Regions from separate parts of the Micromonospora sp. WMMD712 genome, predicted to be linked through region 2. Evidence: riboswitches for the same ligand, from Rfam matches in the RefSeq annotation. Region 2 holds a riboswitch; each other region holds the start of a gene.
What was found. Region 2 has a riboswitch for cyclic di-AMP ahead of O7633_RS22170 (hypothetical protein). Riboswitches for the same ligand answer to the same signal wherever they lie in the genome.
Positions count from the first base shown of each region.

Region 1 (2,255 bases), 590 kb from region 2:
TCGTCGCCGGCCGAGCACCCGTACGGTTCGGCGGTCTACGGCTCGCGCTACCAGGGCCAGCGCGGCCCGACCCCGAGCCGCTCCTGGCGCAACTGGCGCACCTGGCCGCCCCGCTGACGCCGCCCCGCCGACCCTCCCGCTGCGGCTGCGGCTGCGGGCGGCGGCGCGCCACGCCGCCCTCGCCAGGGTGTGAGAAGGGGCCCCTTCTCGACCGTATGCGTTAAGAAGGGGCCCTTCCTTGCCTCCTCAGGAGGGGCGGCCGTAGCTGTGGATCGGGCCGTCGTCGACGCGCTTCATCTTCACCGGGACGCCGGCCCGGGAGGCGTGCACCACCCAGCCCCCGCCCACGTACATGCCGACGTGGTGCAGGTCGGAGTAGTAGAAGACCAGGTCGCCGGGGCGCAGGTCGGCGCGGCTGACGCGGGCGGTCACCGACCGCTGCTGGGCCGCGTTGTGCGGCAGCGAGACGCCGGCCTTCGCCCACGAGGCCAGCATCAGCCCCGAGCAGTCGTACGAGTTCGGGCCCTCGGCACCCCAGACGTAGGGCTTGCCGATCTGGGCGCAGGCGAACTTCACCGCCGTCCCCGCGCCGCCGCCCGGGTAGGACGCCGGGCAGGGGGCGGGCTTCAGGGGGCCGCCGCCTCCGTTGCCGTAGACCTTCAGCCGCAGCTTCTGCAGGCGGTCGATCTCGGCGTTGATCTGCTTCTTCTTCGCGGCGAGCTGGGCCTCGGTGCGGGTGAGCTGAACGACCATCTCGTCGAGGGGCTGCTTCTTCGCGGCCAGTTCGTCGCGGAGGTCGACGACCGCCTGGACGTCGTGCTGCTGGCGCTGGGCGAACCGGTCGAGCAGCTCCAGTTGCCCCATCATCTGACTGGGCGTGCGGCTGCCGAGCAGGGCGTTGACCACCGACAGGTTGTCGCCCTTGTACGCCTCGGCGGCGAGGCCGCCGACCTTCTTCAACGCCTCGTCCACCTGGCGCTGGAGGGGCCCGATCTGCGCGGCGAGCGCGTCGGCCTGCTTGCGCTTGGCGGCGAGGTCCTGCCGGGTGGCGTTGTGCCGCTCGATGATCGGTTCGAGCTTGTTCCAGTCCTCGTCGATCTGCCGCTCGATCTCGGCGACCGAGGGGTCGGCGTGGGCCACGGTCGGTGCGCCGGTCAGGACGACGGCGACGCCGACCAGTGCGGCGAGGACGGTGGTGCAGCGTGACCAGCGGGGACGCGGCGCGGCCGGCGTCCGGTCGGCGTCGGCCGACCGGCGTGACGGGCGCCGCGGAGCATGGTGTGCCACCGGGCTCCGTTCTCCTTCTTCCTCTACCGCCTACCGGGTTAGCTGACGGGTTCGGGCGGGAAGGGAGAGCGCCCTACCGCAGCGCCGCTGCGGATTCACCCCGGCGTACCTGGGTCCCCGGCTCGCCCGGAGGCGACTCGGCGGTGTCGCACCGTCACCACCCGGCTGGGCGGTGCAGCTACCGGCCGACAATTGGCCAGAGTAGAGACGATCGCCGTCGATCCGCAACCCGACCGGCCGTGACACACCGTACAGGCCCGTGGCCGGCGTCGATGTCCGCCGCGCGTCGAAGGCCCCCGGTCTGGTGAGACCGGGGGCCTTCGGGCGGTGCTGCGCGGCGCGGCCTTCGCGGGGGCCGGGCTCGGTGATCAGGCGATTCGGCGGAAGCCGGCGATCGGCATGGTGTTGATGCTGCTCACGTTGACCGGCTTGCCGGCCCGGGGCGCGTGCACCATCATGCCGTTGCCGATGTAGAGGCCGACGTGGTGCAGGTCGCTGAAGAAAAAGACCAGGTCACCGGGCTGGGCCTCGGAGCGCGAAACCAGCTTGCCCTTCTTCCACTGGTCGCCGGTGAAGTGCGGCAGATAGATCCCGGCGGCCTTGTAGGCGTACTGGGTCAGGCCGGAGCAGTCGAACGTGTCCGGTCCGGCGGTGTTGAAGACGTACGGGTCGCCGACCTGGGCGCAGGCGGTCTTGATGGCGGTGCGGGCATCCGAATTCATCACGCCGGTGATGGTCGGGCATCCCTGGACGGACACCACGGTCTTCGGCATCGACGCCTGGAGCCGCTTGATCTCGGCGTTGATCTGCTTCTTCTTCGCCGCCAGTTCCTTGGTCTGCTTTTCCTGGGTGGCAATGAGCGTGTCGAGCTTCTGCTTCTCGGTGTCGTACTTCGCCCGGACGGCGAGCACGCCCTCGACCTGCTTGCGCTCCTGCGCGGCCAGCCGGTCCAGGATGGTCAGCTGCTC
Region 1 covers NZ_CP120743.1:4,493,963-4,496,217, reverse strand. Annotated here, with positions in the region: gene dcd (dCTP deaminase) at 1-117, shown strand, start outside; gene O7633_RS19430 (NlpC/P60 family protein) at 247-1,287, opposite strand; cyclic di-AMP (ydaO/yuaA leader) riboswitch at 1,300-1,440, opposite strand; gene O7633_RS19425 (C40 family peptidase) at 1,656-2,255, opposite strand, start outside.
Region 1: it holds a riboswitch for cyclic di-AMP, as region 2 does, so the genes downstream of both, O7633_RS19430 (NlpC/P60 family protein) here and O7633_RS22170 (hypothetical protein) in region 2, are expected to answer to the same signal.

Region 2 (2,255 bases):
TCGTGGTGCTGTACCTCACCCACGGGGTCACCGCGCAGACGTCGGTGGCCGTCCTCGGCACCCTCGGCAGCCTGGTGCTCACCGGCCTGCTGGGCACGCTGGCCACGGCCGCCACCCACCTCACCGGGTACGGCAGCGAGGACGCGACCACCCTGTCGATGTTCCGGGGCGACGTGGACCTGCACGGCCTGCTCCTGGCCGGCATCATCATCGGGTCGCTCGGGGTGCTCGACGACGTCACCGTGACCCAGGCGGCCACCGTCACCGAGCTGGCGCACGCCAACCCGGGGCTGTCCCGGTTGCAGCTCTACCGGGCGGCCACCCGCGTCGGCCGGGCGCACATCGCCTCCACGGTCAACACGATCGTGCTGGCGTACGCGGGCGCGTCGCTGCCGCTGCTGCTCCTGCTCACCGCCGACTCCCGCCCCGTGACCGAGATCCTGACCAGCGAGTTCCTCGCCCAGGAGATCGTCCGCAGCGCGGTCGCCACGCTGGGTCTGATCGCCGCCGTGCCGCTCACCACCGGGCTGGCCGCCGTGGTCACGGCGGCAGGGCGCACGGCAGCGGGTCCCACGACGGCGGGACCCACGGCGGGGCACGGGGCCGCGCCCCGGACCCGCCAGGCGGGCGGCGGGGACGTGCCGGCGGCGCGTACCCACGGGGGCGGGCGGCGGACCGCGGACCGCGATCTCGCGCTGGAGGCGCTCGGCGGCGGCCGGGCGGCCGAGGGATTCCCCGACGACCACGCCCCCACCCACCCCCCGGCCGGACGGCCGCACCGAGAAGGAGGCACGGAGACCGCATGGTGACACTGCGCAGCGTGACCGGCGGCGGCATCCGCCCTGAGAAGCGCATCACTGATTACCGACGGCGATTACGAAATGACGCTTTTAGTCGGCATCCGGACGTAGCTCCCCGCATGTGCTCTCGGGTAACCTCGCTGCCGGTCACCGCCGAAGGCGCGAAGCGGCGCCTGCGGTGCCGCCGCCCAATCGCCGCGAGGCGAGCCGGGGAACCAGGTGCCCGGGGTGAATCCGCGCGAGCGGTAGGGGCCGCTTCCGCCCCGAACCCGTCAGCTAACCCGGTCGGCGGTCGATGGAAGGGAACACTGTGACGGCACCCCTGCACCGCTGGTTGACACCCGTGGTGGCCGTGCTCGCTGCCCTGGCGGTCGTCGCCGGGCCGGCCGCCCCGGCGCTCGCCCTGCCCGCCGCCGCCCCCCAGCCCTCGGGGCACGAGGAGGACGACGAGCCCCAGCTCATCACCGACGTGATCGAGGCGACGAACCGGGACTACGTCCAGGCCAAGTCGAAGCTCGAAAAGTCCAAGAAGCGCCAGGCCCAGCTCGCCGACGAGGTGCGGAAGGCCCAGGAGGAGCTGGACGCGCTCGCGCCGCAGGTCGGCGAGATGGCCGCGCAGTCGTACCGGACCGGGCGGGTCGGTGCGATGGCGATGCTGCTGGAGAGCAACAGCCCGGACTCGTTCGTCAAGCGCGCCTCCGCCCTCGACGAGCTGAACATGGTCAACGCCAACAAGCTGGCTGAGGTCAGCGCGGCGAAGAACCGCGCCGAGCAGGCCAAGCTCGCGCTCGACGCCGAGGTGCGCGAGCAGCAGAAGCAGGCGTCGGTCATGGCGAAGAAGAAGCACGACGCCGAGAAGGCGCTCGCGCTGGTCGGCGGCAAGGGCTTCACCGGCGGCCTGGTCAACGCCACGTCCCCGGTCGCGCGGATCGCGCCGGGCCGGACGTCGGACGGCACCTGGCGGCCGGAGTCGTGCAGCGAGAACGACCCCACCACCTCCGGCTGCGTGACGCCCCGCACGCTGCACGCCTACAAGGAGGTCAAGCGGGCCGGCTTCAACCGGTTCGTGGGCTGCTACCGGCCGGGCGGGCCGTGGGAGCACCCCAAGGGCCGGGCCTGCGACTGGTCGCTCCAGAACAGCGGCTTCTCCCCCTGGCACAACAACGACACCCGGATGTACGGCAACAACCTCGCCGCGTTCCTCATCCGCAACGCCGACCGGCTCGGCATCTACTACGTCATCTGGAACCGGCAGATCTGGTTCCCGGCGAACGGCTGGAGTTCCTACAGCGGACCGTCCAACCACACCGACCACGTGCACATGTCGCTGCTCTGACGCGGCGCGCCGCGCACGACGAGAGGGGCCGTCCCGCTACGGGGCGGCCCCTCTCGCGTCTCAGGCGGCGGCGGCCGCCGGGGTGGGGTCCGTGGCCATGGCGGCCGGCACGGCGGCCA
Region 2 covers NZ_CP120743.1:5,080,951-5,083,205, reverse strand. Annotated here, with positions in the region: gene O7633_RS22175 (YibE/F family protein) at 1-809, shown strand, start outside; cyclic di-AMP (ydaO/yuaA leader) riboswitch at 976-1,106, shown strand; gene O7633_RS22170 (hypothetical protein) at 1,111-2,136, shown strand; gene O7633_RS22165 (carbonic anhydrase) at 2,197-2,255, opposite strand, start outside.

Region 3 (2,255 bases), 2.4 Mb from region 2:
ATCACCCTGGCCGCGCCGACGCCGCTGTTCGGCTACGCCTTCCGGCAGGCCCGCTCGGCGCACCTCGGGCTGGCCCGCCGGCTCGGCGAGGTGCTCGGCCGGGCGGCGTAGCGCCCGGCGACCCGCCCCGGTGGGGGAGGGCCGCCGGGGCGCGGTGGCTCAGATCACCGACAGGTGCACGTGGTTGGTGTGGTCGCTGGACGGGTCGCCGTTTCCGCCGCTGTACGCCTTCCAGCCGCTGCTGGGCAGCCAGATCTGCTTGAACCAGATCACGTAGAGCACGGCGAGCCGGTCGGCGTTGCGCACGAAGTACGCCGCCAGGTTGTTGCCGTAGGTGCGGTCCCCGCCGCTGGCCACGCCGCCGAAGCCGCCCTTCTGCGCGGCGAAGTCGCAGGCCCGGCCCTTCGGGTGCTCGCCGGAGCCGCCGGGGCGGTAGCAGGAGACGTACCGGGTGAAGCCGGCGGCCTTGGCCTGGTTGAGCGCGTGCAGGGTGCGCGGGGTGATGCAGCCGTTGGCCGGGGTGGGGTCGTTGACGCTGCACGACTCCGCCGGCCAGGAGCCGTCGGAGTTGCGCTTCGCGGGGGTGGCGTTCGCGCTGGAGGTGCCGCCCGGGCTGGACCCGCCGCCGCTGCTGCTGGCCTTGTCGTTGGCCACGGTGAGGGCCCGTTCGGCCTGCTCCTTGCGCTTGCCCATCAGCGCGACCTGCTTGCGCTGCTCGCGGATCTCGCCGTCGAGGGCCTGCCGGGTCTTCGTCGCCTCGTCCCGGGTGGTCAGCAGCTCGCGCAGCGCCCGGTCCTCGTTCGCGGCGATCGTGTCGAGCGCGGCGGCCCGGTCGAGGAACCCCTCGGGGGAGCTGCTGTCGAGCAGCACCGAGGCGGCGGTGAGCCGGCCCTTCTTGTACGCCACCCCGGCGATCTCGCCGACCTTGGCGCCCCGGGTGACCAGCTCGGCCTCGACCGTCTTGAGCTGGCCGCCGAGCTGCTGCTGCCGCTTCACCGAGCGGTCGAGGGCGGTCTTGGCCTCCAGGTAGCCCTTGCTGGCCGCCTCGAGCTGGGCGCGCAGGGCGGGCGTGCCGCCCTCCTCGTCGTCGCCGGGCGCGGCGAGCAGGCCGACCGGCGGCGCGGCCCCGGCCGGCGTCACCGGCGCGACCCCGAGGCCGACGGCGAGCGTCAGCGCCAGCGCCGCCGCCACCCGGGCGGCGATCCTTCCTACAGGTGCCACTGCTGGCATGTGCGTGTCCTTCCGTCAGCCGCCGACCGGGTTAGCTGACGGGTTCGGGACGGAAGATCCCTACCGCTGGAGCGGATGCACCCCACACACATGGTTCCCCGGCTCGCCCACGGGCGATTAGGCGGCGGCCACCACAGGCGCCGGAGGGCGCCGCCCGGCGGTGGCCGGGGCTGAGCCTACCGGTGCAGATGGGGCCAGCGCTGCCTCCGTGACGGAGGGTACGCGGATGAAACCTGTCAAGTCGGCCATTCGGCCGCGAATGTCGCAAAAATTGCTGGATTCCCGTCTCACCAGCCGGCCGGGCCGCAGCCGTCGCGGGCCGCTCCGGGCTCGACCTGCAACGTGGCGTGCTCGATGTGGAAGTCCTCGTGCAGGGCGGTGCGGGCGGCGGTCAGCACCGCGCCGACCTCCGCGCCGGGCGCCATGGTCAGGTGGGCCGAGGCGACCTCCATGCCGGAGGTCAGCGTCCAGACGTGCAGGTCGTGCACCTCGACCACGCCGGGCACGGCGGCCAGCCGGTCGTGCACGGCGGTCACCTGGAGGTGCTCCGGCGCGGCCTGCACCAGGATGCGCACCGCGGCCCGCCCGAGCCGCCAGGTGCGGGGCAGGATGAACACGCCGATCGCGACGGCCACCGCCGGGTCCGCCCACCACCAGCCGGTCGCCATGATCAGCACCGCCGCGCCGATCACGCCGACCGACCCGAGCAGGTCGCCCAGCACCTCCAGGTACGCCCCGCGCATGTTGATGCTCTCCTTCGCCCCGCTGCGCAGCAGGGCGAACGCGGCGACGTTGGCGAGCAGGCCAAGCACCGCCACCACGAGCATCGGGCCGGTGGTCACCTCGGGCGGGTCGCCGAAACGGCGGACGGCCTCGACGAGGACGTAGACGGCGACGCCGCTGAGCAGCAGGGCGTTGCCGAGCGCGGCGAGCACCTCCAGCCGGTAGAGCCCGAAGGTGCGCTGCGGGTCGGCGGTGGCCCGGCGGGTGGCGGTGATCGCGGCGAGCGCCATGCCGATGCCGAG
Region 3 covers NZ_CP120743.1:2,672,045-2,674,299, reverse strand. Annotated here, with positions in the region: gene O7633_RS11205 (SRPBCC family protein) at 1-111, shown strand, start outside; gene O7633_RS11200 (hypothetical protein) at 160-1,230, opposite strand; cyclic di-AMP (ydaO/yuaA leader) riboswitch at 1,235-1,364, opposite strand; gene O7633_RS11195 (cation diffusion facilitator family transporter) at 1,518-2,255, opposite strand, start outside.
Region 3: it holds a riboswitch for cyclic di-AMP, as region 2 does, so the genes downstream of both, O7633_RS11200 (hypothetical protein) here and O7633_RS22170 (hypothetical protein) in region 2, are expected to answer to the same signal.